2 regions of the Vandammella animalimorsus genome follow, and region 1 is predicted to be linked to the other one. Evidence: predicted binding sites of a transcription regulator. Region 1 holds the regulator's gene; the other holds the start of a gene.
What was found. The regulator NrdR, encoded in region 1, represses ribonucleotide reductase genes. The targets are predictions, from matches to a motif close to CACNANATNTNGTG.
Positions count from the first base shown of each region.

Region 2: the regulator NrdR is predicted to act here: its motif matches at 2,252-2,265, upstream of nrdH (glutaredoxin-like protein NrdH).

Region 1 covers NZ_NTBH01000001.1:644,586-658,965, forward strand. Annotated here, with positions in the region: gene CLI93_RS02710 (tripartite tricarboxylate transporter substrate binding protein) at 1-376, shown strand, start outside; gene CLI93_RS02715 (PhoH family protein) at 701-2,500, shown strand; gene CLI93_RS02720 (M3 family metallopeptidase) at 3,167-5,263, shown strand; gene nrdR (transcriptional regulator NrdR) at 5,584-6,033, opposite strand; gene glyA (serine hydroxymethyltransferase) at 6,189-7,433, opposite strand; gene CLI93_RS15610 (lytic transglycosylase domain-containing protein) at 7,657-8,739, opposite strand; gene mnmC2 (tRNA (5-methylaminomethyl-2-thiouridine)(34)-methyltransferase MnmC2) at 9,362-11,599, shown strand; gene CLI93_RS15070 (hypothetical protein) at 11,593-11,736, shown strand; gene rpsT (30S ribosomal protein S20) at 11,745-12,044, opposite strand; gene CLI93_RS02750 (iron ABC transporter ATP-binding protein) at 12,091-12,900, opposite strand; gene CLI93_RS02755 (iron chelate uptake ABC transporter family permease subunit) at 12,947-13,963, opposite strand; gene CLI93_RS02760 (ABC transporter permease) at 13,972-14,380, opposite strand, start outside.
Region 2 covers NZ_NTBH01000003.1:42,752-57,131, reverse strand. Annotated here, with positions in the region: gene CLI93_RS05810 (glycosyltransferase family 2 protein) at 1-326, shown strand, start outside; gene CLI93_RS05805 (O-antigen ligase family protein) at 304-1,620, shown strand; gene CLI93_RS05800 (dihydroneopterin aldolase) at 1,670-2,041, shown strand; gene nrdH (glutaredoxin-like protein NrdH) at 2,513-2,743, shown strand; gene nrdI (class Ib ribonucleoside-diphosphate reductase assembly flavoprotein NrdI) at 2,833-3,279, shown strand; gene nrdE (class 1b ribonucleoside-diphosphate reductase subunit alpha) at 3,381-5,627, shown strand; gene ahpF (alkyl hydroperoxide reductase subunit F) at 5,749-7,302, opposite strand; gene ahpC (alkyl hydroperoxide reductase subunit C) at 7,447-8,010, opposite strand; gene bacA (biofilm formation regulator BacA) at 8,185-8,817, shown strand; gene CLI93_RS05765 (PspA/IM30 family protein) at 8,865-9,593, shown strand; gene CLI93_RS05760 (OB-fold-containig protein) at 9,734-10,384, shown strand; gene CLI93_RS05755 (flotillin family protein) at 10,440-12,533, shown strand; gene CLI93_RS05750 (pilin) at 12,545-13,198, shown strand; gene CLI93_RS05745 (DNA repair ATPase) at 13,322-14,380, shown strand, end outside.

The sequences.
Region 1 (14,380 bases):
TGAGGTGCATGCCACCATCGCTGCTTATGCAGAGCTGGCCCACTTCGTAGAGGCCGGCAAGCTGCGTACCCTGGCCGTCCTGGCCAAGGAGCGTCTACCCGCCATCGCCCAAGTGCCCACGCTGCGCGAGCGCGGCCACGACCTGCAATGGAGCGTCTGGCGCGGCCTGGCCTTGCCCAGGGGCAGCGCGCCAGAACTCGTCCAGGCCTGGCAAGACGTGGCGCACCGCATCGCCACATCCCCGCAGTTCGCCAGCACACTCAAGGGCCTCTCGATCACGCCCGCCTATCTGGACCGCAAAGCCTTCAGCGCCCGGCTACAGGCTGAGGAACAGGCCTACCGCGCCTTGCTGCCGCACCTGAAACAATCGCAATAACGCCCAGGCCGAGGCGGGCAAAGCCCTGGGCTATGATGGGCGCGCACTTGCCAGAAGGCCTGTTCAAAACATCGGGACGAGTAGGCAAGCAGCGGTTGGGGATGGGCTGCAAGGCGTGCAACGCAGACGGGCCCGATGGCCCAGCAAGGTTTTGCAACGCCGCAACCGCCCCAATCCGCTGGATTGCACACCGTACAGAGTTTTTTTGAACAGGTTCTGAGAGCCTACCCGAGACCGTCCACCGCCCCAGTGCAGGCCATGATGGCTGCACTGCACAGGGCACAAGGCCCCGACTGCCATCTTTTGCTTGACCATCGCACTCCCATGCCACTGCCACCAGCCCCCAAACGCCGCGGCGACAGCGTCCAGGCCACCAGCGCCACGCCGGCTGCCGGCCCCAACCGGAAAAAACTGATCGCCACCAGCGCCAGCGGCGATTTACTGCCCCCCACTGCAACGGCAACCAGCCCTGCTGCCGCAAGCAAGACCCGCCAGTCTTCAGCCTCCACAGCTGCCGCCCCTCAGATCGCCGCAGCCACGCCCCGCCAGCGCGCCGCCAGCCAGAAGAGCAAGGCCACCTTGCCAGCCCAGGCCAGCGCCGCGCCGACAGCGGCACCGGCCAGCATCAACAGCCCGGCCACTGCCAGCAATGCAGCGGCGCTGCCACAACGCAGCAAACGCAGCGCCTCCAAAGCGCGGCGCGGCGGCAAGGGCGAGGCCAATGGCCAGCACACACGCCTGTTCGTGCTCGACACCAATGTGCTCTTGCACGACCCCACTGCGTTGTTCCGCTTTGAAGAGCATGACATCTACCTGCCGCTGGTCGTGCTCGAAGAGCTCGACACCCACAAGCGCGGCGCCACCGAAGTGGCGCGCAATGGCCGCCAGGTCAGCCGCAGCCTGGACGCGCTGGTGTCCATCGCCGGGCAGAACGATCTCAGCGCCGGCCTGCCGCTCGACTCCACAGGGCAAAAGCAGGCGCGCGGCAAGCTGCTGTTCCAGACCACGCTGCTGGAGCAGGAGCTGCCCCAAGCCCTGCCCCAAGGCAAGGCCGACAACCAGATCCTGGGGGTTGTGCACGCCCTGCAAAAACTGCATCCCGAGCGCGAGGTGATCCTCGTCTCCAAGGACATCAACATGCGCGTCAAGGCCCGTGCGCTGGGCATGGCGGCCGAGGACTACCAGAGCGATCGCACACTCGATGACGACGAGTTGCTCTACAGCGGCGCGCTGGCCCTTCCCGAGAACTTCTGGGCGCGCCAGGGCAAAAAACTCGAAAGCTGGCAATCACAGGGCGATACCTTCTACCGCGTGCATGGCCCAGCCGTGCAAAGCATGCTGGTCAACCAGTTCGTCTACTACGAAAAGCCTGGCGAAGCGGGGCTGTACGCCATCGTCGAATCGCTGCAGGGCGACAGCGCCGTGCTACGCACGCTGCGCGACTACACCAGCATCAAGCACAACGTCTGGGGCGTGATGGCGCGCAACCGCGAACAGAACTTCGCGCTCAACCTGCTGATGAACCCGGAGATCGACTTCGTCACCATCACCGGCACGGCCGGCACGGGCAAGACGCTGCTGGCTCTGGCTGCCGGACTGACGCAAGTGCTCGACGAGCGCCGCTACAGCGAAATCATCATGACCCGTGCCACTGTCAACGTGGGCGAGGACATCGGCTTTCTGCCCGGCACCGAGGAAGAAAAAATGGGGCCGTGGATGGGCGCGCTGGACGACAACCTGGAGTTCCTCAGCAAGGGCACAGGCAACCAAAGCGGCGGCGACTGGGGCCGCGCCGTCAGCACCGACCTGATCCGCAGCCGCATCAAAATCAAGAGCATGAACTTCATGCGCGGGCGTACCTTCCTGAACAAATGGGTCATCATCGACGAGGCGCAAAACCTCACGCCCAAGCAGATGAAGACCTTGATCACCCGCGCCGGCCCAGGCAGCAAAATCATCTGCATGGGCAATCTGGCGCAGATCGACACCCCGTACCTGACCGAGGGATCCTCGGGCCTGACCTACGCGGTCGATCGCTTCAAAGGCTGGCCCTACAGCGGCCACATCACGCTGGCGCGCGGTGAACGCTCGCGCCTGGCCGACTTTGCCAGCGAGGTGCTGTAAGGGAAGGCCTGTACGAATCCAGTGGCAAGTTGGGCGCTGCGAACATCCGAAATGGAATGCGAGGCACGAGCCGCAGCAATGGCTCCAGCCATTGTGAAAATGAGCAATGAGGCCCCATCCCGCAGATGCACACGACACTGCGGTTCGTGCAGACTTTTCTTTTTCTTAGAGCCTGTTCAAAATCTCGACGCGAGTGGGCAAGAAGCGGTTTGGGGTGGACTGCAAGGCGCAAAACGCAGCCATAGCTGGGGCTATGGCGAGGCTTTGCGGGCGCAGCAGAGCGCCCAAATCCGCTCTCTTGACCGCCGTGCAAAGATTTTGAACAGGCTCTTAGAGCGTGTCCAAAGGATCTACGCGTAAAAACCCTGACCAGTAACGCATGGTCCGCGTCGTCGCCTGACGCAGCAGGATCTGGGCTACGCCATGCCTGCGCGCCATACCTGGCCGCCATGCCATGCCCAGGTGCGCGCTGCCTTGAAATCCATCCTGCCTCCCCCATCTGCAACGCCACTGGGCATGCCTCGTGCCTGCCCCGTGGCTGCGTTTTTTTGCCCTCCTCTCTTTATTCGCTAACCACTGCCGCCTTGCCCAACCCCTGCCCGGCATGCATCCGAGCCGGGGGCGATGGAGCCAGGCATCGCAGTGTCTTGGCCCACTCTCATTGTCATGACCCCATCCAGCCCCGTCTCTGCCAACACCGCCACGCCGGCCAATCCGCTGCTGGCCATCACCGATTTGCCGGCTTTCGATCAGATCCAACCAGCCCAGGTGCTGCCGGCCATCGAGGCCCTGATCGCCCAGGCCGACGAGGCTTTGGCGCGCGTCACCCAGCCAGACTTCCCTGCCGACTGGCAGGCGCTGGCGCGCGTGCTGGATGTGGCCACCGAGCGCCTGTCCAAGGCCTGGGGTGTGATCGGCCACCTCAGCGGCGTGGCCGATGATGCCCAACTGCGCGCAGCCTACAACCAGGCCTTGCCCATTGTCACCGACTTCTGGACTCGCCTGGGCGCGCACGAAGGCCTGTACGCCAAGTACAAGCAGATCGACCCCGACGGCCTGAACGCCGCGCAGCGCCGCGCGCTGGAGCTGGCGCTGCGCGGCTTCGTGCTCTCCGGCGCTGAGCTGCAGGGCCAGGCGCGCGTGCGCTTTGCACAAATTCAAGAGCGCCTGGCCGCGTTGCAGCAGAAGTTCAGCGAGAACGTGCTCGATGCCACCGACGCCTACCACTACTACGCCAGCGAGGACGAGGTGCGCGGCCTGCCCGAGGACGTGCTGCAAGCCACCGCCGAAGCAGCACGCGCCGATGGCCAGCAGGGTCGCTACAAGCTCACGCTGAAAATGCCCATCTACCTGCCCGTGCTGCAGTACGCCGAGGATCGCGCGCTGCGCGAGCGGCTGTTTCACGCCAACGCCATCCGCGCTTCCGACCTGGCCCCTGCCGAGCAAAGTCATCTGGACAACAGCGCCGTGATGGACGAAATCCTGCAGCTGCGCGATGAAGAGGCCCGCCTGCTGGGCTTTGCCAACTATGCCGAGCTCTCTCTTGCGCCCAAGATGGCCCAATCGCCCGAACAGGTCGTGGCCTTTTTGCGCGACCTGGCCCAACGCGCTCGCCCCTTTGCAGAACGCGACGTGGCCGACTTGCGCGCCTTCGCTCGCGAGCAGCTGGGCCTGGACGACCCCCAGCCCTGGGACTGGACCTACATCTCCGAAAAGCTCAAGCAGACCCGTTACAGCTTCAGCGACCAGGAAGTGCGGCAATACTTCAGCGCCAGCAAGGTGGTCAGCGGGCTGTTCGCCATCATCGAGCGCCTGTTTGGCGTACAGATCAAGGCCGACCAAGCCCCCACCTGGCATCCGGCCGTGCAGTTCTTTCGCATCGAGCGCGACGGCCAGCTGGTGGGCCAGTTCTACCTCGACCAGCCCGCGCGCGCCGGCAAGCGCGGCGGCGCCTGGATGGACGACATGCGCGGGCGCTGGCTGCGCCCGGACAGCGGCGCGCTGCAAACGCCGGTGGCCTACCTGGTGTGCAACTTCGCCGCCGGCAGCGGCGGCCAGGATGCGCTGCTCACGCACGACGACGTCATCACGCTGTTTCACGAGTTCGGCCATGGCCTGCACCATCTGCTGACCCAGGTCGATGAACGCGATGTCTCGGGTATCAGCGGCGTTGAGTGGGATGCCGTGGAGCTGCCCAGCCAGTTCATGGAAAACTTCTGCTGGGAATGGCCCGTACTACAGGGCATGACCGCCCACGCCAAAACGGACGAGCCGCTGCCGCGCGCGCTGTACGACAAGATGCTGGCGGCCAAAAACTTCCAAAGTGGCCTGCTCACGCTGCGCCAGGTGGAATTCGCGCTGTTCGACATGCTGCTGCACCAAAGCGCCCAGCCACAGGTGTTGGAACTGCTGCGCCGCGTGCGCGACGAAGTGGCCGTGCTGCCGCCGGCCCCCTACAGCCGCACGCCGCACGCCTTCTCGCACATCTTTGCTGGCGGCTACGCGGCCGGCTACTACAGCTACAAATGGGCCGAGGTGCTCAGCGCCGACGCCTATGCCGCATTCGAGGAGGAAGCCCTGGCCCCAGGCCAGCCCGATCCGGCCACCGGCCAGCGCTACCTGCACAGCATCCTGGAAGTGGGTGGCAGCCGCCCGGCCATGGAGTCGTTCAAGGCCTTCCGCGGTCGCGAGCCTCAACTCGACGCCCTGCTGCGCCACCAGGGCATGGCAGCCGAGACGGCGCAGGCCTGCACGGCCGAATAAAAGATGCAGCCCGGGCCTTCTGGGCTTGGGCCGCTGTGGCACGGGCGCGGGTTTTTAGGGGTTGTTCAAAATCTCAGCACAGCAGGCAAACGCGTGCATTTGGGCGCCCTGCCACGCCTGCAAAGCCTTGTAACCAACCCATCCCCAACCGCCTCTGGCCCATACGCGCCAAGATTTTGAACAGGCTCTGGGGGTGCTCTGGACATTGCGGGCCGGCCTGGGCCCAAGCCCAACACGCGAGCGGTGCGCCCGCCAAATGGCAGATCCCGCTGCGCTGGGCCGCATCAGGCGCACCTGGCGCATCTGCACGGCAATTGGCACTACTTGCCGGCCTGCTCGATCAGGTGCTTGAAGGCATCCAGATCACCCACACTGCGGTAGACGCTGCCGTAGCGAATGAACGCCACCTTGTCCAGCCGCTGAAGCTCGTGCATCACGGCCTCTCCAATGCGGCGTGATTCCACTTCACGCCCACCCAGACCAATCAAATACAGCTCAATGCGGGCCACGGCATCGTCCACATCCTGCGTCTTGACTGGGCGCTTGCGCAGCGCCAGGTTGATGGAATCGCGCAGCTTCTGGCGCTGGTAATCCACGCGCCGGCCATCGCTCTTGACCACCGTAGGCATGCTCACTTCGGCCCGCTCATAAGTGGTGAAGCGCTTCTCGCAAGCGCCACATTGGCGCCGGCGACGGATGCTGGTGTTGTCATCGGACAGGCGCGTTTCCACCACTTGGGATTCTTCATGTCCGCAAAAAGGGCATTTCATGCTGCTTGGCTGCGTGGGCGCAATCGGTAGAGGTCAAACAGGCCTGCGGCAGATACAAGAACCGCGCCGTGGAGTGCAAATGGCTCCATGGCGCGGCCAAAAATATCTAAGTCAGCGCTGGCTGCCAGGCAATGCCTGGGCATCCAGCAACCGCATCAGCGATAAACAGGGAAGCGATAGGTCAACTCATGCACCTTCTCACGCACCTTGGCAATGTGCTGCGCATCGCTGGGTTTGTCCAGTACATCCGCAATCAGATTGGCGGTGATGAAGGCCTCCTCATCCTTGAAGCCACGCGTGGTCATGGCCGGTGTGCCCACGCGGATACCACTGGTGACCATGGGCTTTTCTGGATCGTTGGGGATGGCGTTCTTGTTGACTGTGATGTGGGCCTCGCCCAGCACGCGCTCGGCTTCCTTACCAGTGATTTGCTTGGCGCGCAGATCCACCAAAGCCAGATGGCTTTGCGTGCGACCACTGACGATGCGCAGGCCGCGCTCGGCCAGCACGTCGCTGAGGATCTTGGCATTGGTCAGCACCTGCTGCTGATAGGTTTTGAAAGCCGGCTGCAGCGCCTCTTGGAATGCCACGGCCTTGGCGGCGATGACGTGCATCAGCGGGCCGCCCTGCAGGCCTGGGAAGACCGCGCTGTTGATGGCTTTTTCATGCTCTTTCTTGCACAGGATGATGCCGCCGCGCGGACCGCGCAGACTCTTGTGCGTGGTGGAGGTCACGACATCGGCATGGGGCACCGGGTTCGGGTACAGGCCAGCGGCGATCAGGCCCGCGTAGTGCGCCATGTCCACCATGAAAATGGCGCCCACGGCCCGTGCGACTTTGGCAAAGCGCTCGAAATCAATGTGCAGGCTGTAGGCCGAGGCGCCGGCAATGATGAGCTTGGGCTTGTGCTCGTGCGCCAGGCGCTCCATGGCGTCGTAGTCGATTTCCTCCTGCTCATTCAGGCCGTAGGAGACGACGTTGAACCATTTACCGCTCATGTTCAGCGGCATGCCATGCGTCAGGTGGCCGCCTTCGGCCAGGCTCAAGCCCATGACAGTATCGCCCGGCTGCAAGAAGGCCAGGAACACGGCTTGGTTGGCCGAGGCCCCGCAGTGCGGCTGCACATTGGCTGCCTCGGCGCCAAAGAGCTTTTTCACACGCGCCAGCGCCAGCTCCTCGGCAATGTCCACGTACTCGCAGCCGCCGTAATAGCGTCGGCCCGGGTAACCCTCGGCGTATTTGTTCGTCAGCTGCGAGCCTTGCGCCCACATCACAGCCGGCGAAGCATAGTTCTCGCTGGCAATCAGTTCGATGTGCTCTTCCTGGCGCTTGTTTTCGGACTGGATGGCGGCGAACAACTCGGGGTCAACCTGTTCAACCAGCAGATCGCGTTGGTACATGATGGTGGTGATCCTTGACTAGGCAAAAAGACTGGAAGCCACGGCCAGACCCACGTCAAAAGGCCTTGACCGAGGACAGCGCGGCAAAGGCGCTAGTGTAATGGAGGGTAAACGCTGTGTTACGGCAAGCGCGTCGCCGCCCTGTTGTGTGCTACCGAGCCGCCTGCACGGTGCGGTCCGATCCACGAAGGCATCGGCGCAGAATTTGCGGGCAGCCGCGCAATCACTGGGCCAGGGCTTGGCTTGCCTGGGGCGCTACATCATCCGGGCCGGAGCGGGCTGCCAGCAACTGTTGCGCCCCCTGCTCTTCCACCAAACGCGCCAACTGCTCCATATGTGCGGCCGATTGCACGGTTTGCGCCTGCGCCGCCAACTGCGCAACCTTCTCTGGCTGTGCAGGTGCAACAGCGCTTTCGACGCCCTTGCGCAACTGCGGCGCAGCAGCTTGCGTCACAGTAGCCACTGTGGGCTGCAGGCCCAGCGGCTGGGCGGTGGGCGCCAGGCCGCGCACGGCCGGCTTTTGCTCAGCCAGGGCCAAATCGGCCTTGCGCTGCAGTTGAGCAGTCTTGAACGAAGCGGGCAACACCTTCGCCGCATTGCGCGTCGCTTCCTTGAGCCGCTCATGCTCGGCCAGCACCTTGCTGGAATAGCCGCCATCGTTGGGCAGCTTGGCCGCGCCGACGTAGCACACCAGGCCGCGCTGCACGCCGCCAAAACGGTCGATGCAGTCTTTGAGGATCAAAGAGCCAACTTGCATGTTGCTCACCGGATCGAAGGCGGCCAGCGTGCCGCCGAAATGCTGGTACTTGTCCTCATGCACGCTCGTCATGACCTGCATCAGCCCTTGCGCGCCCACTGCGCTTTGCGCAAAGGGGTTAAAGCGCGACTCAATGGCCACCACGGAGAGAATCAGGCGCGGGTCCAGGCCGCGCTTTTCACCCAAAGAGTAGGCCTGAGCCACCAGCGCCCCCATGGGCTCGGGAGCGACGCGGTATTTCTTGCTCAGCCAGAAGGCGGCTGCGGCCTGCTCTTCGGACAGATCCAGCAAATCCACGGCCGTGACGCGCTCCAGAGCTTCATGCTCCACATCCAGATCGACTTGCGCCACCTTGCGCTGATAAAGATGGCTGTAGAGCCATTGCTCGCCCCGGTTCAGCAAATCAGGGTGGGTGTAGAACACCAAACCAGCAAATACGGCCACGGCGCCCAGCATGGCCAGGATATTCAGCATCACCGTATGGATGCTTTTGCCCATCCAGCCCAGACCAGCGGCCAAAAGCCGCAGCCAATGCGTCAGCAGAGACATTCGCTTCTCCAACGTGCGGCTGCGCCAATTCAGCCGCCTCAGTGTTTCGACCAGCTGCCGCACATGCTGTGCAACGCCCACAGGGCCATGTTTGCCATGGCCGCGTCATGCGGCTTGCCGGTCTTGGCATTGAACAATGCGAGTTTGCTCCAAGCCGTGTGCCTGCCCCCTGTGCTGCACCTGCCACCGAGGCCCTGGCTGAACAAAAGCCGTTGGGGCCGCAGCGTTGTGCCAACTCATCAGGGATGATGAAGCGTTCAGGGCCACCGTTGCTGCGGTGCTTGTGGCGGGCACTCATCGTTCATGCCTGCCAATCCCTGCGCTTGCCAGCAAACTCCTCGTAGGGCGAACCTGTTTTTGCCTTCAGGTTCTTGTGCGCTGCACAAATATTGCAAAAATGTGGATTTTCTGAATCTGCAAATAGCTGTCAATGGATTGCATCCCTTCCCTCATGTAATTTTGTGTATATAAATTCATGCCAACACAGATGCCCAATCAGCACTTGGCCTTAACTGGCTGATTTGCATGGGCCTTCTGCACCGGGCTCGTCGCGCCGTTTGTAAGCCTGCAACGGCTGCCCGGATGGCATTCCGCCCCACTGTTTTCGCAGCAAAAAAACAACATGTGCAACACCGCGCGCCCTACTTCCCCCCCGGCGGGCAAGGCCTTGCAAGGGTCGGCCCCAGGCTTGCCGCAACCGGAGACAGCCGTACAGTGGTTGGCCGATGGCAGCCCCTATTCGCCACAGTTTGGCGATCGCTATCACAGCCATGCAGGCGGCGGCCTGGCCCAGGCGCAGGGCTGCTTTTTGCAAGGCTGCGGCCTGCCCGAGGCCTGGCGGGGCCAGCGCCAATGGCGCATTCTCGAGACGGGCTTTGGCCTGGGCCTGAACTTTCTCGCCACTTGGCAGGCCTGGCGCGACGATCCCCAGCGTTGTGATCGGCTGCACTTCATCTCCACCGAGGCCTGGCCTGTCTCGGCCCAAGACTTACTCGCCGCTGCACGCAGTCGCTACCCGCAGCTGCTGCCCCTGGCCGAAGAGCTGGCCTTGCAATACCGCGATCTGCACAGTGGCATCCATCGCCTGAGCTTTGAGCAGCAGCGCGTGCATTTGACGCTGGCCATCGGCTCAGCGCACGAATATCTGCGCAGCGAAGGCTGGCAGGCCGACAGCGTGTACCTGGATGGCTTCAGCCCAGCGAAGAATCCGGACATCTGGAGCCCCGCCGCCCTGCGCGCCGTGGCGCGCTGCTGCATCCCCGGCCACACGCAACTGGCCACTTGGTGCGTGGCCAGCCCGGTGCGCCAGGCGCTGGCGCAGTGTGGCTTCAGTGTCCAGCGCGTGCCTGGCATCCCGCCCAAGAAGCACAATCTGCGCGCCCGCTATGCGCCGCCCTGGCCCACCCGGGCGCGCAACGCACCGGCAGCGGCCCAGCACCTGCCCTGGCCTGCGCCGCTGCCTGTGGCCTGGCATTCAGCCACCAAGCCACAGGCCATCGTCATCGGCGCCGGGCTGGCCGGCGCCAGCATGGCCCATGCATTGGCCGAGCGGGGCTGGCGGGTCAATGTACTGGAGCAAGCCGATGCTGCTGCGCAAGGCGCCTCGGGCTTGCCTGTGGGCCTGTTTGCCCCGCACATTTCGCCCGACGATGCGCCACTGTCGCGGCTCAGCCGCGCCGGCCTGCGCAACACACGGCGCCTGGCCGCGCGCCTGCTTCGCCACGGGCAGGACTGGCAAGACAGCGGCGTGCTGGAGCACCGCATCGGCAAACGCCTGGGCCTGCCTGCACATGGCGCCTGCACCACGCCGGGCCAGCCTCCGGCAGAGCAGCCTGCAGTGCCCCACATAGCCAGCCAAGCCTCGCACCCTGCGCTGGCCAGCCAGCGCCTGGCCGCTGGCCTGGACTGGCCCTGCCCCGATGCGGCGCAGGCACCGCAACAAAGCGAGCACCCCGCCGTCTGGCATTCCGAGGCAGGCTGGATTCGCCCCGCCGCACTGGTGCAACGCCTGCTGCAACATCCCCACATCACGCTGCACACAGGCTGCCAGGTACAGGCCATTGCGCCCATCGCACCATCAAGCACCGAACAGCCCCCCAACAAACTTTTCAGCATCCCGGCGCTGCAACGCTGGCAAGTGATGCTCCAAACCGATGCAGCGGGCAGCGACAAGGTCTTGGAAACCGATTGCCTGGTCATCGCCGCCGCTTTCGACAGCCTGGCGCTGGCCCAGCCCTGGGCCAGCGCCCCCCTGCCACTGAACCCTGTGCGCGGTCAGGTCGCCTGGGGCGTCGCGGCAGCCGATGCGCCTGAGCCCGCCTGGCCTGCCTGGCCGGTCAACGGCAAGGGCAGCTTTGTCCATGTCCCTGCGCCCCCCGATTGCAGCGCCCCAGGGCCGATCGCCCACGATGCTCACGCGACCAGCGCTGCGCAAGCACTGCGGCTGTGGGTCAGCGGCGCTACGTTCGAGCGCGAAGCGCCATTGGAGCCGCCCAGCGCTGAGGTCGTGGCCGCAGCCTGGCAACAGAACCGGCAACGCCTGGCGCAGCTCATGCCCGCCATCGGCCCAGCCCTGGCGCAGCATTTGTTTGAGCACAACGCGCAAGGGCCGCAGCGCTGGGGCGCCGTGCGCTGCACCACGCCCGATCGCACGCCCTGCTACGGCCCCGTCAGCCAGCAAGCCCCCAATGTGTTATTGGCAACAGGGCTGGGCGCACGCGGCCTGACGCTGGCCGCGCTGTGCGCGGACATCCTCTGCGCCCTGCTGCACGATGAGCCACTGCCTGTGGCGCGACAGCTCGCCGCCTTGGTACTGAGCAGTCGCTTGCCCATGGCCACCAACGCCGCGAAGACATGCTGACCATGGCCCAGGCAACAAAAAACCGTTTGAAGCGCCAGGGCTTCAAACGGTTTTTGCTTTTGCAAACAGCGCACCCGTTTCAAACGGCAGGCTGGTTCAGTGCCCAGCCTGGGCGGGTGGATGAGAGAGGTTTTTGAGCAGGCTATTAGGCTTCGGCCTTGACCAGAGCCTTGACTTTGGCGCTGAGGCGGCTCTTGTCGCGAGCGGCCTTGTTCTTGTGGAAGATGCCTTTGTCGGCCACGCTGTCGATCACGCTCTGGGCCTTGGCAAAGGCTTCGGTGGCCTTTTCCTTGTCGCCAGCCAGCACGGCCTTTTCAACGTTCTTGACGAAGGTGCGGTATTTGGAGCGCAGCGAGGTGTTGGCTGCGTTGAGCTTGACATTCTGGCGAGCGCGCTTGCGGCCCGATGCCAGGCGGGGGTTTTTCTTGGCGGGTTTGGTTGCCATGGTATATGTCCTTGGTGTTTGGGGATGTTGTTTGCAAAACCGGCGATTATAGCCTCTGCGCAGCCACCTGCTGATCAGCAGCGGCCTGTGCCGGGCGGGCGCGGTAGTACACGCAGATGCGCTGCCCGGCCAACTCGTGCACCTCGATGGGCATTTGGTAGAGCGGCTGCAGCACCTCTGGGCGGATGAGCTCGGCCGGGCTGCCCTGGCAGGCCAGGCGCCCCTGCTTCATGGCGATGATGTGGTCGGCGTAGGTGGAGGCAAAGTTGATGTCGTGCAGCACGATCAGAACGGTCTTGCCATGTTCGTCGGCCAGGGTGCGCAACAGCCCCATCATGGCCACGCCGTGGTGCATGTCCAGGTTGTTCAGCGGCTCATCGAGCAGCACGTAGTCCGTGTCCTGGCACATCACCATGGCCACGAAGGCGCGCTGACGCTGACCGCCAGAGAGCTCATCCAGATAGCGCCCGGCCAACTCGGTGAGCTGCAAATGCGCCAGCGCCTGGTCGATGTGCCGGGCGTCCTCCAGGCTCAGCCGCCCCTTGGAATGCGGAAAGCGGCCAAACGCCACCAAGTCCCGCACCGTCAGGCGCAGCGTCATGGGGTTGTCCTGACGCAGGATGGCCAGCTTGCGCGCCAGTACGTCGCTGGGCGTGCGGGCCACATCCAGGCCGTCGATGCGTACCCGCCCGGCGCTCAGCGGCGCCAGCCGACTGATCAGCGACAGCAGCGTGGACTTGCCCGCGCCATTGGGGCCGATGATGGCCGTCACGCCGCCGCGCGCGATGTTCAAGCTGACGCCATCGACCACGGCCGCCGCGCCATAGTGTTTACTCACTTGCTCCAGTTCGATCATGCGCACTCCCTGCCCCGGCCGACCGGCCCGGGCTCACCCGCCTGCCTCATTGCCCTTTGCTGCGCAGCAGCAGCACCAGAAACACCACGCCGCCCAGCAGCTCGATCACCGTGCTCAGCGCGGCATTGAAGCCCAGGCCATGCTCCAGCAGCAGCTGCCCGCCCAGCAGCGCAATGCAGCCCACCAGCACCGCCGCCGGCAGGCTGTAGCGGTGGCGCATGTCGCCCATGAGCTGATAGGCCAGATTGGCCGCCAGCAGGCCCAAAAATGTCACCGGCCCCACCAGCGCCGTGGAGATGGACACCAAGATGGCAATGCACAGCAGGATCTGCATCACCTGCCGGGGGTAATCCACCCCCAGGCTGATGGCCATGTCGCGCCCCAGCGCAATCACGTCGAAATTGCGCCGCATGCGCCACAGCCACAGCGTCACGCCCAGCAGCACCAGGGCCGCGCTCCACAACAGGTGCGTGGCCATCAAGTTGAAGCTGGCAAAAAAGCGATCCTGCAGGCTGCCGAACTGGTTGGGGTCGATCAACCGCAGCATCAGCCCCGTCAGTGCGCGAAACAACACCCCCATGACCACCCCCACCAGCAGCATCAGGTGCAGGCTGCGCACCGCGCCGGTGAACAGGCTGCGAAACAGCAGCCAGGCCATCAGCACCATGAGCAACGTCTCCGCCGCGAACTTCAGCGTGGGGTTGAAGGCCGAGACCGCCTGCATGCCGAAGGCGTAGGCCAGCGCCGTTTGCAGCAGCAGGTACAGGGCGTCAAAGCCCATGATGGCCGGCGTGAGGATGCGGTTGTGCGTGATGCTGTGAAACAGCACGGTAGACACCCCCACGGCATAGGCCACCATCGCCATGGCCGCCAGCTTTGCGCCACGGTGCTGCAGCGCAAAGGCCCAGTCGGTCTGCACGCCATAGGTCAGAAACAGGCCGGCGCAGGCCAGGGCCAGCCACAGCAAGGCCAACAGCCGCTGACCCGGAGGCAGCGCCAGCCTGCGGTCTGCCCTGGGCGGCGGCGGCTTGGCCCCAGCCATGGTCGATGTTTGCTGCGCCATCTCGCCACTCACCCCAGTTCGGCCCGCTTGCGCCACAGCAGCAGCAGAAACACGGCGCTGCCCAGCACCCCCATGATGGTGCCGATGGGGATTTCGTAGGGCCGGATCAGCAAGCGCCCAAGAATGTCGCAGACCAACATCAGGCCCGCGCCGCACAGCGCCACCCAGAAGACCGAGCGCCGCATGCGATCGCCCAGCCACAAGCTGACCAGATTGGGCACCAGCAGGCCCAGGAAGGGGATGACCCCCACCGTCACGACCACCGCGGCCGTGACCATGGCCACGATCGTCAGGCCGATGAACATCCAGCGCCCATAGGGCACGCCCAGGCTGACGGCCACGGGCTCGCCCATGCCGATGACAGTGAAGCGGTCTGCAGCAGCAAAGGCCCCCAGCGTCAGAAACAGGGCCAGCCAC
Region 2 (14,380 bases), on a different contig from region 1:
CGCCCGCGCCGCGCAAGGACATCCAGGCCCTGCTGGTGCACTACACCAACCCCGATGTCAGCACCTCCATGGCCAAGGTGATGCAGTACGCCATGCTGGGCGCGACCAAGCGCAAGGCGCAGGGCAAGCGCGGCGGCGTGCTGCGCGGTCTGGCCGCGGCGCTGGTGGCCTTTGTGCGCTATTACCTGCTGCGCCTGGGCCTGCTGGGCGGCGGTGCAGGCTTCCTCTACTGCTTCTTCAAGGCGCTGGAGAGCTTTTTGCGCTACGCAGCGCTGCGCTACGACTACGAGCGCCTCAGTGACGATGTCCAGCGCCGCCACCATTGAAGCCAGTCCATGCGCGCCGCAGGGGCGTTGGGAGCGCGCCACCAGCGTGGCGGCTTTCCTGGTGCCAGCGCTGGCGCTGTGGCTGCCCTCGGGCTATTCCTGGGGGGCGCTGCTGCTACTGCTGCTGGCGCTGGCCAATCTGCACCACTGGCCCAGAACGCTGCCACGCCTGAGCGCTGGCAGTTGGCTGCTGGCGGCCACCATCCTGGCCATGGGGCTGATGTGGGCCATCCAGGCCGATGCCCAGGCCGGCTCGGCGCGCTGGGACCGGTTCAGCAAATACGCCCTGGCCCTGCCCTGCCTGGGCTATGCGCTGGCCCACCCGCCCAGCGCCCAGGCGCTGGAAAAAGGCCTGCTGGCCGGCTGCCTGGGGGCCGGCGGCATCGCGCTGTGGCAGGTCTACGGCCTGGGCATGGCCAGGGCCGCCGGCCACACCAATGCCATCCAGTTTGGCAACCTGGCGCTGCTGCTGGCGGTGCTGGCCGGCATCGTGCTGGCCTGCCATTACCAACGGCTGCGGCCGGGCATGCGGCTGGGGCTGGTGCTGGCCATTGGCGCAGCATTCGGCGCTTCTGTGCTCTCGCTCACGCGTGGCGGTTGGTTGGCCCTGCTGCTGTTGCCGCTGCTGGCCTGGCCAGTGCTGCGCCTGCCTGGGCGCCAGCCAGCCCGCGCCGGCCGAACAGTTTGGCTGGCTCGTCCATGGGCGGCCCTGCTGCTGGTATTGCTGGTGCCGCTGACCGTCAGCCTGCCACAGGTCGTGCAGCGCCTGCAGCTGATGGGCACGGAGGTGGCTGCCTATCAGGCCCAGGGCGATGCCAGTACATCCATCGGGCACCGCCTGGAGCACTGGCGCCTGGCCTGGCACATGGGCCAGCAAAAGCCCTGGCTGGGCTGGGGCGATGCCGGCTACAAGCAGGAAAAGCTGCGCTTGGCGCAGGCTGGCCAATTCGACATCAACACCACTTACTTCGACCACGCCCACAACGAGGTGCTGGATTTGTTCTCCAAGCGCGGGCTGCTAGGCGTGGCGTTGCTGCTGGCGTTCTACGGCGTGCCACTGGCCTTGTTCTGGCCCAGCCGCCAGCGCCAGGCAGCACTGCTGGTCGCAGCGCCACCGCCATGGCAGCAGGCACAATGGTGGGCGCTGCGCCTGATGGGCTCGGCCATCGTCCTGATGTACATCGGCTTTGGCTGGACGCAGGTGTTCTTCGCGCACAACAGCGGCACCATGTTCTACCTGTTCATGCTCATACTGTGCTGGGCCGCGCTGCGCCGCCTGGAGCAACGCGCATGACCCTGCACAGGCCGGCCCGTTTTCCCTTTCGCTGCACTGCATCCCTGCCATGCACCACACCAAAGGCGCCCAGACCCTGACCCTGACCGGCCTGCGCTTTGATGCCAATCTGGGCATTCTGGCGCACGAACGCAATGCCCCACAGCCCATCCAGGTCGATGCAGAGCTGCATCAGGGCACGCAGCCGCTGCTGCCCGCTGACGACGACATCCACAGCGTGCTGGATTACCGCAAGGTGCGCCAGATCATCATCGACGAATGCACGGCCGAGCACGTCAACCTGCTGGAGACGCTGATCGGCAAGGTCTCGCACCGGCTGATGCAGCTGCCCGGCGTCATCGGCGTGCGCGTGCGCATCGCCAAGCTGGCCATCTTCGACGACTGCGAGGTGGCCATCCGCATGGAAACCGGCCAGTGGTAGCGCCCAGCGCGGGCGCTGACCGCCAGGCACCGGATGCAACCAATTGCAACAAGACCTCCTTGGGGCTGCTGCATCCCATGTCCCGGCAGGGCGCGTGTGGCGTGGATTTGGCCTTTTCAACCCTTGCCAGCACAGGCCCTGCGCCCCGATGAGGCCGTGCAGGCCGCGCCCAGCCAGCATCTTGCAAAAAATCAACAAATCGCCAAAAAACACTAGATGTAGTGTTTTCTTTCGGGAGCAGCACTACATCTAGTGGCCGGGGTGTGGGCTATGGTAGCATCGCCCGGTTTGCATCGGCGGCCCAGCGGCACCATGCCACCGGCCCCGGCAAGGGCCACTGCAAAGGTCAGCTGCCATGCAATCACGAGGGAGGACACCCGCGCACGACCCGGCATGGGGAAACCGCTGCCGAGACCCAGGGCCGCCCCTTCCGCACGCCATCATCGTCTGATCTCAAAGAAGGAGCCCCCCATGCAGGTCACGGTCTACAGCACGCCCTCATGCGTCCAGTGCACCGCCACCTACCGCGCCCTCGATCGTCAGGGCATTGCCTATGAAGTCGTCGACCTGTCCCAGGACAGCGAGGCCATGGCGATGGTGAAAAACCTGGGCTATACCCAGGCGCCAGTGGTGATCGCCAACGACATGCACTGGAGTGGCTTTCGCCCCGACAAGATCGCCAGTCTGACGGCCACGGCTTGAGAGAGCCTGTTCAAAATCTCGGCGCTGCTGCGCCAGCCTTGCGCCCCGGCCTGCACTCCTGGCCGCCATGACCGCATTGCCGTTGCTGCATGATCGTTTACTTCTCCAGCGTTTCAGAGAACACGCACCGCTTCGTCGAGAAGCTGGCATTGCCCGCGCAGCGCATTCCCTTGAAGGTGGCGCAGGCCGAGCAGTTCCAGGCCAGCGGGCCCTATGTGCTGGTCGTGCCCACTTACGGCGGCGGCAGCCTCAAGGGGGCCGTACCCAAGCCCGTCATTGCGTTTCTGAACCAGCCTGAAAACCGCCGCCTGCTGCGCGGCGTGATCGCTGCAGGCAATACCAACTTCGGCACGGCCTACGGGCTGGCCGGGGCGGTGGTGGCGCAAAAATGCCAGGTGCCGCTGCTCTACAAGTTCGAGCTGCTGGGCACCAGCGACGATGTGCAGCGCGTGCGCCAGGGCATCAGTGCCTTTTTGCAGCAGGCGGCCCAGCAGTCTGAACCTGAGCCCGCGCCTGAACCAGCCTCGCACCCGTAGCCCAGCGGCCATGCGCTCTGAGGCCGCGCTGGGCGCATCACCCGCCGATCTTTTCTTTTTTTGTTGATTCCTGTTTGACCCTCTTTCCCGCCGAGCCCGCCATGTCAGCCACCTCTACCGAGACCGCCTACGCCCCAGCCCCCAAGACACAGGCCTCCGCCGCCCAGCCGCCCCAGCCCAAGGCGCCGCTGCAGGCTACGCCAGTGCACAAGGCGCCGGCGGCCACCAAGGAAGAGCTGGAGCTGGACTACCACGCGCTCAACGCCATGCTCAACCTGTTCGGGCCCAATGGGGAAATCCAGTTGGACAAGGACCGGCTGGCCGCGCGGCAGTACTTCTTGCAGCACGTGAACCAGAACACGGTGTTTTTCCACAACCTGAAGGAAAAGCTCGATTACCTGGTGGAGAAAGGCTATTACGAGGGCCAGGTGCTGGCGCAGTACGACTTTGCCTTTCTGCAAAAGCTCTGGGATGCGGCCTATGCGCACAAATTCCGTTTCCCAACCTTTCTGGGCGCCTTCAAGTACTACACCAGCTACACGCTGAAAACCTTTGACGGCAAGCGCTATCTGGAGCGCTACGAAGACCGCGTGTGCATGGTGGCGCTGACGCTGGCGCGCGGCGACGAGGCCATGACCATGGAGCTGATGCACGAGATCATCAGCGGGCGCTTTCAGCCGGCCACGCCGACCTTCCTCAACTGCGGCAAGCGCCAGCGCGGCGAGCTGGTCTCGTGCTTTTTGCTGCGCATCGAGGACAACATGGAGTCCATCGGCCGCTCCATCAACTCGGCGCTGCAACTGTCCAAGCGCGGCGGCGGCGTGGCCTTTTGCCTGAGCAACATCCGCGAGGCAGGCGCGCCCATCAAGCACATCGAGAACCAGTCCTCGGGCGTGATCCCGATCATGAAGCTGCTGGAAGACGCCTTTTCCTACGCCAACCAGCTGGGCGCGCGCCAGGGCGCGGGGGCGGTGTACCTCAACGCCCACCACCCGGACATCCTGCGCTTTCTGGATACCAAGCGCGAGAACGCCGACGAGAAAATCCGCATCAAGACCTTGTCGCTGGGCGTGGTCATCCCCGACATCACTTTCGAGCTGGCCAAGAACAACGAGGACATGTATTTGTTCTCGCCCTATGACATCGAGCGCGTCTATGGCCAGCCCATGGCCGACATTTCCGTCACCGAGAAATACCGCGAGATGGTGGACGACCCGCGCATCCGCAAAAAGAAGATCAACGCGCGCGAGTTCTTCCAGACCCTGGCCGAGATCCAGTTCGAATCGGGCTACCCCTACATCATGTTCGAGGACACGGTCAACCGCGCCAACCCCATCAAGGGGCGCGTCAACATGAGCAACCTGTGCTCGGAGATCCTGCAGGTCAACGAGCCTTCGCACTACGTGGACGACCTGGGTTACGAGACCATTGGCAAGGACATCTCCTGCAACCTGGGCAGCCTGAACATCGCCAAGACCATGGATTCGCCCGATTTCGCCAAGACGGTGGAGATGGCCATCCGCGCGCTGACAGCCGTCTCCGACATGAGCGACATCCGCTGCGTGCCCTCTATTGCCAAGGGCAATGACGACTCGCACGCCATCGGCCTGGGGCAGATGAACCTGCACGGCTACCTGGCGCGCGAAAAAATCTTCTACGGCAGTGAAGAAGGCATCGACTTCACCGACATCTACTTCTACACCATTACCTACCACGCGCTGCGCGCCTCCAACCAACTGGCCATCGAGACCGGCAAGACCTTCAAGGGCTTCAAGGACTCCAAGTACGCCAGCGGCGAGTATTTCGACAAATACATCTTCCAGAAGTGGGAGCCCAAGACCGCCCGCGTGCGCCAACTGTTCGAGCAGGCCGGCATCGCCATCCCCACGCAGGAGGACTGGAAAGCCCTCAAGGCCAGCATCCAACAGCACGGCATCTACAACCAGAACCTGCAGGCCATCCCGCCCACCGGCTCGATCTCCTACATCAACAACTCCACCAGCAGCATCCATCCCATCGTCGCCAAGATCGAGATCCGCAAGGAAGGCAAGGTCGGCCGCGTGTACTACCCCGCGCCCTACCTGGCGCAGGACAACCTGCAGTACTACCAGGATGCCTACGAAATCGGCCCGGAGAAAATCATCGACACCTACGCCGCCGCCACGCGCCACGTGGACCAGGGCCTGTCGCTGACGCTGTTCTTCCGCGACACCGCCACCACGCGCGATGTGAACAAGGCGCAGATCTACGCCTGGCGCAAGGGCATCAAGACCATTTACTACATCCGCCTGCGCCAGATGGCGCTGGAGGGCACGGAGGTCGAAGGCTGCGTCTCCTGCACGCTGTAAGAACCTGTTCACGCCCTAAGCGATTTGGGCTCTGAACATAAAAAAAGCGCCAGCGGCTGTACATGCCGCTGGCGCTTTTTGCATGGCGCCCTGGCCCGCACCGGGCCAGGGCGTGGGTCGATCACGAGCGGATCAGATGGTCAAAGGCGCTCAATGCGGCCTTGGCGCCATCCCCTGCGGCGATGACGATTTGCTTGTAGGGCACGGTGGTGCAATCGCCTGCGGCGAACACCCCGGGGATGCTGGTGCGGCCATGGGCATCGACGACGATCTCGCCCATGGGCGAGAGCTCCAGCGTACCCTTGAGCCAGTCGGTATTGGGCAGCAGCCCGATCTGCACGAAGATGCCCTCCAGCGCCAGCGTGCTTTCGGCGCCGGTCTCACGGTTCTTGTACGCCAACGCGTTGACCTTGCCGCCCTGGCCCTGCACCTGCGTGGTCTGGGCGTTGAGCAGCACCTCGACATTGGGCAGCGAGCGCAGCTTCTTCTGCAGCACGTCGTCGGCGCGCAGCTGCGGGGCGAACTCCAGCAAAGTGACGTGCTCGACAATGCCGGCCAGGTCGATGGCGGCCTCAACGCCAGAGTTGCCGCCGCCGATGACGGCAATGCGCTTGCCCTTGAACAGCGGGCCGTCGCAGTGCGGGCAGAAGGTCACGCCCTTGGTGCGGTACTCCTCCTCGCCGGGCACGCCCATGGCGCGCCAGCGCGCGCCGGTGGAGAGGATGACGGTCTTGGCCTGCAAGCGCGCGCCGCTTTCGAACTGCACCTCGATCAACCCGCCCGGCGCGCTGGGCGGCACCAGCTTGCTGGCCGTTTGCAGATTCATGATGTCCACGTCGTAGTCCCGCACGTGCGCCTCCAGCGCCGCCGCGAACTGCGGGCCTTCGGTCTTGCGCACGGAGATGTAGTTCTCGATGTCCATGGTGTCGAGCACCTGGCCACCAAAGCGCTGGGCCGCAATGCCGGTGCGGATGCCCTTGCGCGCGGCATACACGCCGGCGGCCGCGCCAGCGGGGCCGCCGCCGACGATGAGCACGTCAAACGGCTCCTTGCTGCTGATTTCCTGCGCGGCCTTTTCTGCGGCGCTGTCGTCAATGCGCGCCACGATTTCGGCCAACGCCATGCGCCCCTGGCCGAAGTGCTGGCCATTGAGGAACACCGTGGGCACGCCCATGATTTGCTTGTCTTCGATCTCCTGCTGGTAGAGCGCCCCGTCGATGGCCGTGTGCGTGATGTTGGGGTTGAGCACGGCCATCAGGTTCAGCGCCTGGATCACGTCCGGGCAGTTGTGGCAGGTGATCGAGTAATAGGTCTCAAAGTGAAAGCGGCCGCTGATGTCGCGAATTTGCTGCTGCAGCTGCTCGGGCTCCTTCGAGGGGTGGCCGCCCACTTGCAGCAACGCCAGCACCAGCGAAGTGAATTCATGCCCCAGCGGCACGCCAGCAAAGCGCAGGCCGCTGTCCACACCGGGGTTGGTGATCAGGAACGAAGGCACGCGCGCATCGCTGCCATCGGTGCGCAGGCTGATCTTGTCGCTTTGCTCGGCAATCTGCTCCAGCAGCGCGCGCATGTCGCGCCCGCCCTGGCTGTCGTCAAGCGTGGCCACCAGCTCCACCGGCCGGGTCAGGCGCTCCAGATAGGCTTTCAACTGGGTTTTGAGTGCGTCGTCCAACATGGTTCATTTCCTCCTGATCAACGGTTCTTGCATGAGAAATTGGGCAAAAAAAAGCCCGAGCACCCGCACGAGGTCTCGGGGCTTGACGGTGGCCGGGCCTGGCCGATGGGGGCCAGGGCGCCGGCGCGCAGCGCGAGCAGGCGCTTAGATCTTGCCGACCAGATCCAGCGAAGGGGCCAGAGTCTTGTCGCCTTCCTTCCACTTGGCCGGGCAGACTTCGCCCGGGTGGGCGGCCACGTACTGGGCGGCCTTGATCTTGCGCAGCAGGTCTTCGGCGTCGCGGCCAATGCCTTCGGCGGTGATTTCCACCGCCTGGATCACGCCCTGCGGATCGACGATGAAGGTGGCACGGTCGGCCAAGCCCTGGCCTTCGCGCAGCACATCAAAGTTGTTGGCCAGTTGGAAGGTCTGGTCGCCCACCATGTAGTACTTGATCTTGCCGATGGTGTCGGAAGTGTCGTGCCAGGCCTTGTGCGTGAAATGCGTGTCGGTCGAGACGGAGAACACTTCGACGCCGAGCTTTTGCAGCTCTTCGTACTTGTCGGCCACGTCACCCAGCTCAGTGGGGCAGACGAAAGTGAAGTCAGCGGGGTAGAAGAAAAACACTGCCCACTTGCCCAGCACGTCCTTTTCGGTGATGTCGACGAACTGGCCGTTGCGGTAGGCGGTGGCCTTGAAAGGCTTGATGGGGGTGTTGACCTTTGCCATGGAAATACCTCTTACGTTTGCAGGTGAACAATGATGGGTCGAAGTGTACGGCCTGCAACGCAATAGATCAAATTGAGCAAATTCATTTCTTGGATAGAAAAAATAAATCAAACACCCTCCAAACCCGGCACAAACTCGATTGACTTCACATGTGATGGTAATAAAATTCATCACATGGAAAGAAAGTCGTCGGCCTACTACCAGCGCCTGCACCGTCAGCGCCTGCGCGAGAAGGGCCTGGTCAAGAAGGAGCTGTGGGTTCTGCCCGAATACGCGCAAGACCTGCTGGCATTGGAAAAACAGATGCGCCTGCCACGCGGCGCGCAGACAAGCATCAAGGAGGGCATCATGAACACGGCAACACCTTGGACCATCCATGCCTTGCACCAGGCGCTGCTGGACAGCGACTGGGCCCGCAGCGGCAACGCGGCGCTGGAGCTGCTCGAAGGCGCAGAGGCCAGCATCCTGATCACCATGCACGATTACGGCCAGCTGCCGCTGTTTCTGGCCGTTGCTGGCGGGCAGATCGTGATTGAGGCCTACCTGTGGCCGATCGAGCACATCGCAGATCGCGCCGCCTTCAACGAGCAGGTGCTGCGCGCTCAAAAGGTGTTCCCACTGGCCACGGTGGCCATCGAGCGCTTTGCCGACGGCCAAGATGGCTACATCGTCTTTGGCGCGCTCAGCGCCGCCGCCTCGCTGGCCAACGTGCTGTATGAAATCGAAACCCTGGCAGACAACGTCATCCAGATGACCGAGGCCTTCGAGCCGCTGCTGCGCCCGGCCGCGCAACAGGCTGCGGGTTGATGGCCCGCCCCTGTAACCCCTTTTCACTGAGCAAGGAGGAGACCGCCATGTCGGTATGGAACAAACTCATCACAGCGCTGCGCGGCGGCGCCCATGAAGCCGGCCAGGCCCTGGTCGATGGTCAGGCGCTGCGCATTCTGGATCAGGAGATCCGCGACGCCGACGCCGACCTGCGCAAGAGCAAGGAGGCGCTGGCCGAAATCATCGCCAAGGAGAAGCTGGCGCGCGGCAAGCTGGAGCAAAGCGCCAAGAAAATCGCTGAATACGAGGGCTATGCCGTCAAGGCGCTCGATGGCAGCGACGAAGCCCTGGCCTTGGAGGTGGCGGGCAAGATCGCCTCGCTGGAGACCGTGCGCGACGAGGAGCAGGCCCAGGCCGAGCAATTCGCCCACAGCGCCAGCCAGCTGCGCCAGGCCATTGCCCAGGCCGAGGCGCACATCCGGCGGCTGAAACAACAGGCCGACACCGTCAAGGCCACGGAAAACGTGCAGCGCGCCCAGGCCACCGTGGCCGAACGCTACAGCGGCGGGCAGTCGCGCGTGCAAACCGCGCTGGATTCGCTGGAGCGCATCAAGCAAAAACAGGCCGAGCGCGGCGCGCGGCTGCAGGCAGCCGCAGAGCTGGCCCAGGAAAACGCCGAAGACGCTCTCGATGCCCGCCTGCGCCAGGCTGGCATCAGCCCCGACGCGCACAGCGCCAGCAGCGTGCTGGCGCGGCTCAAGGCCCAGCAGCGCGGCGGGCAGCCGGCGGCCAGCCCTGCCAGCCAAAACGATTGAACCAGGCCCTGTCGGGGGCCTTGCCCCCGGCCCTTAGCGCCCAAAGCGCGCGAAAATCCCAGCCTTGTGTCCGCGCCAGCGGCATGGCCGCGCGGTGCGCCCACCTGCCGTCCCACACAGCTCCCGCCCAAGAGGTTCGCATGCACAGCTTTTTGCAGATCGTCACTGGCTTTCCCACCGTGGTTTTCAGCGTTCTGCTGGCCGTGGTCGTGCTGTATTGGCTGGTCGTGGCCCTGGGCCTGCTGGAGACCGAAGTGCTCGACAGCCTGTTCTTCGACGCCGACGGGCTGGACGGCGCCGATGCCGGCGCGCTGGCCGGCCTGCTCTCGCGCCTGGGGCTGGGCGGCGTGCCGCTGACCGTCATCCTCAGCCTCATCGTGCTCTTTGGCTGGCTGGCCAGCTACTTTGCCGTTTTGATTGCGCTGCCGCTGCTGGGCCACCCTGCCGTGCATTTCGCGCTGGGCGCAGCGGTGTTTGCCGCCGCCAGCCTGGCCGCCATTGCGCTGACCAGCCTGGCGCTCAAGCCCGTGCGCGCCCTGCTGCGCAAGATCCCGCAGGAAGAACCCAAAACCCTGCTCGGCCGCGTGGGCGTGGTGCGCAGCGCCAGCGTCAACGCCCAAAGCGGTTATGCCGCCGTGGACGATGGCGGCGCGGGCCTGGTGCTGCAAATCCGCACCCACGGCGATGAGCTGCCGCGCGGCAGCCGCGTGGTGCTGATCGAGCCGCTGCCCGAGCAGCGCGCCTGGCGCGTCGTTTCCGAAGAAGAATTCAACACCGGCGCGCTGCCATAAAACCCGCGCCACTGCACATCCCTTTCCTTTCACACACACCCTTGGGAGAACACCGATGAACTTGGCCTGGATCATGCCCCTGCTGCTGGGCATTGGCGTCGTCGTCGTCATCGTCGTCGCCTTGCTGGCGATGTTCAAAGCCTTCTACGTCAAAGTGCCGCAGGGCACGGCGCTGATCATCAACGACATGAGCTCCACGCCCAAGGTCAAATTCACCGGCGGCCTGGTCTATCCGGTGATCCACAAAAAGGAGTTCATGAAGATCTCCCTCATCACGCTGGAGGTGGACCGCCGCGGCAAGGAAGGGCTGATCTGCAAGGACAACATGCGCGCCGACATCACCGTGGCCTTTTACCTGCGCGTCAATGAAACGCCCGAGGATGTGCTCAAGGTCGCCAAGTCCATCGGCGTCGATCGCGCCTCGGACAAGGCCGCCGTCAACGAGCTGTTCAACGCCAAGTTCTCCGAGGCGCTCAAGACCGTGGGCAAGCAAATCGAGTTCGTCAAACTGTTCGAGAACCGCCAGGAGTTCCGCGACCGCATCGTGCAAGTGATCGGCGAAGACCTCAACGGCTACGCGCTCGAAGACGTGGCCATCGACTACCTGGAGCAAACCCCCAAGGCCGCGCTGGACCCCAACAACATCCTGGACGCCGAAGGCATCCGCAAGATCACCGAGCTGACGGCGGCGCAAAACGTGGTGACCAACGAACTCGAGCGCAACGAGGAAATGGCCATCACCAAGAAGAATGTCGAAACCAAGGAGGCCCTGCTGGCGCTGGAGCGCCAACAGGCCGACGCCGAGGCGCGCCAAAAGCGCGAAATCGCCACCATCCAGGCGCGCGAGGATGCCGAAACCCGCAAGGTGCAGGAAGAAGAGCGCCTCAAGGCCGAGCAGGCCCGCATCGCCACGCAGGAGCAGGTGGACATCCGCGAGGAAAACCGCCTGCGCGAAGTGGAAGTGGCCCAGCAAAACCGTCAGAGGGCCGTGGTCATCGAGGCGGAAAAAGTCACCCGCGCGCGCGATCTGGAAATCGTCTCGCGCGAGCGCGAAGTCGAACTGCAACGCATCGAGAAGGAAAAAGCCCTGGAAGTGGAAAAAGCCCACATCGCCAACGTCGTGCGCGAGCGCGTGGCGGTGGAGAAAACCGTCGCCCAGGAAGAAGAGCGCATCAAGGAAGTGCGCCAGGTCTCCGAGGCCGACCGCCTCAAGCAAGTGGCCGTGCTGCAAGCCCAGGCCGAAGCCGAAGAGGCCCTGGTCAAGCAGGTGAAAAAAGCCGAGGCCGACGAGGCCGCCTCGCGCCACAAGGCCGTGGAAATCACCGTCGTCGCCCAGGCCGAGCTGGAAGCGGCCACGCAACAGGCCGAGGCCAAGAAGCGCCTGGCCGAAGGCGTGCAGGCCGAGCGCGCCGCCCCCGGCCTGGCCGATGCCCGCGTGCGCGAAGTGGCCGCCGCCGCGCTGGAAAAAGAAGGCCTGGCGCAAGCCAAGGTCACTGCCGAGCAGCTCATGGCCGAGGCCAAGGGCCTGGAGGAAAAAGGCCTGGCCGAGGCGCGCGTTATCGACGCCACCGCCGATGCCATCGAGAAGCAAGGCCTGGCCGAAGCCAAGGTGGAGGCCGAAAAGCTCATCGCCATCGCCAAGGGCGAGCAGGAGCAAGGCCTGGCGCGCGCCAAGGTCACCAGCGAAGTGGGCAATGCCGAGGCCGCTGTGCTGCTGGAAAAACTCATGGCCGAAGCCAAGGGCCTGGCCGAGAAATTCGCCACCCTGGGCCAACTGGGCGACACCGCCCGCGCGCACGAGGAGTTCCGCATGCAACTGGAAAAGAGCTTCGAGCAGGCCATTGCCGGCATCGAGGCCAGCAAGCACATCGCGCGCGAGCAGGCCGAGGTGCTGTCCTCGGCGCTGTCCAAGGCCAACATCGACATTGTTGGCGGCGAAGGCGCGTTCTTCGACAAATTCGCCAGCGGCCTGTCCATGGGCAAATTCCTCGAAGGCGCGGCGGGCAAAAGCCCCATCATCCACGACCTGCTGCAAAAGTTCACCGGCGGCGGCGCCCCCTCCGGCGACTTGCTCAAGGCCTTGACCCAGGCACAGCCGGCCACGCCCCCGGTCAGCCAGCCAGGCCGGGCCCCTGGCGCTGACGCCTGAAGGGAGCGGCCATGCCCAGCGAGCCCACACGCCGCCATACGCCACCGGGCGCGGCAGGCCAACGCCCAGAGCGCGCGCAAAGCGCCCCGCCCGAAGCCCGCACGGCACGCCCGCGCCCTGTGCAACGCCCAGCCCAGGCGCGCAGCCTGCCCATCTGGGCCGTGGTGCTCATCGCCGTGGCGACGGCGGCGCTGGCCGTGGCAGTCTATGACTTCACCATCGGCCGGCCCCAGCGCGACATCGCCCGCAACGTGGCGCGCGAGACCGCCGAGCACATGAAGCAAGAGCACCAGCAACGCCTGGAGCAGGCCGTGGCCCAGACCCGCCGCATGGAGCGCCTGCGCCAGGTGGTGAGCTCTGCTGCTGGCGTGCGCGTGGCCATCGCCGAATACCTGGCCGAACATAGCGAGCTGCCCACCGAGCTGCGCCAGCTGAGCATTGATACGGACTACACGCCCAGCAATCTGCTGGCCTCGGTGCAGCTGCGCCCCGGCGGCGTGATCGTGCTGCAGCCCATCGCCGGCATCGATCTGGACGGCCAGGTGCTGCTGATTCCGGACGCCGTGCCCGAGCAGGGCATGATCCGCGGCTGGGACTGCACTTCGGCCGACTTCGACTTCATCGCCACTGCCATCCCCAACTGCCGCTACGTCAAGGCGCGCTGAGTCAAGGCGCGCTGAGCGCCCGAACCAGGCAGCGCGAAGAGCGCAGGCATGGCTTGCGCCTGCGCCGGGCCACCACTGAACCAATACCCGGAATCTGCGCATCCGCCGCAAGGAACACCAGGCATGACCACACAACAACAGCAGCCCCAGCAGTCCGCAGCAGCCAACGCCGACCACGCCGTGGACCAGGCCGTCGCCAGCGGCGGCGCGTATGAGGTTTTGCGCAAGCGCCTGGCCGAGCAGGGCGCCAGCTTGCAGGCGCTGGCGGCGGACTTGAACGCGCAGCGCCTGGCCGAGTTTGGCGCCAGCCAGATGGGCCTGCTGGGCCGCGTGCGGGTGCGCACCGAGCACAACTGCGTGGGGCGCGACATCGTGCAGCTGGGCGAGCTGATGGTGTTTGGCTACAACGTGTTCCTGGGCATCAAGCAGGAGACGCGCGTTGAGGATGTGTTCGCCGTCTATCGCCTGCACGAAGGCGCGGCGGGTTCTGCCGGTGATGGCAGCGAAGGCGGCGCGGGCTACGACGTGGTGCCGGTCGATGCGGCGCAGACTTTTCTGGGCCAGCAGAGCTTTGTGCAGGACTTCCGCGAGCTCTACACCTACTACAAGGGCGCGCGGCTGCTGCAATTGCGCGTCAAGGACGGCAAGCTGCTGGCGGCGTTTCAGATTGGCGAGCGACTCTCGGACGTGCGGGTGTTTCGCTGGTCCATCTCGCCCGATGGCCGCCAGGTGCAGTACATCGACAACCGCGGCGAGCGCGACATCGCCCTGCCCGCACCCTACGATTTCGAATGGACTGCTGCGGGCCGGGCCGACGTGGTGCAGGGCCGCCACCCGCACATCAATGTGCTGGATACGGTGTTCATCGACACGCTGGGCGGCGAGCTGACGGTCAAGATCGAGAACAACACCAACGATGGCCTGGGCATCTGGCGCGAGGCCGTGCAGGACTCCACCCAGTCGCTGGACGACGCCAAGCTGGAATACGCCCGCGTGGGCAGCCTGATCCTGCTGAAGGTGCTGCCCTACCGCGAGGAGCAGTGGCGTTATCTGGTCTACAACACGCTGACACAGAAGGTGCAGCGCATTGATGCCATCGGCCTGGCCTGCATCCAGTTGCCCGAGGACCACGGCATCATCTTCCCCGGTGGCTACTACCTGCAAAACGGCGAGAGCCGCAGC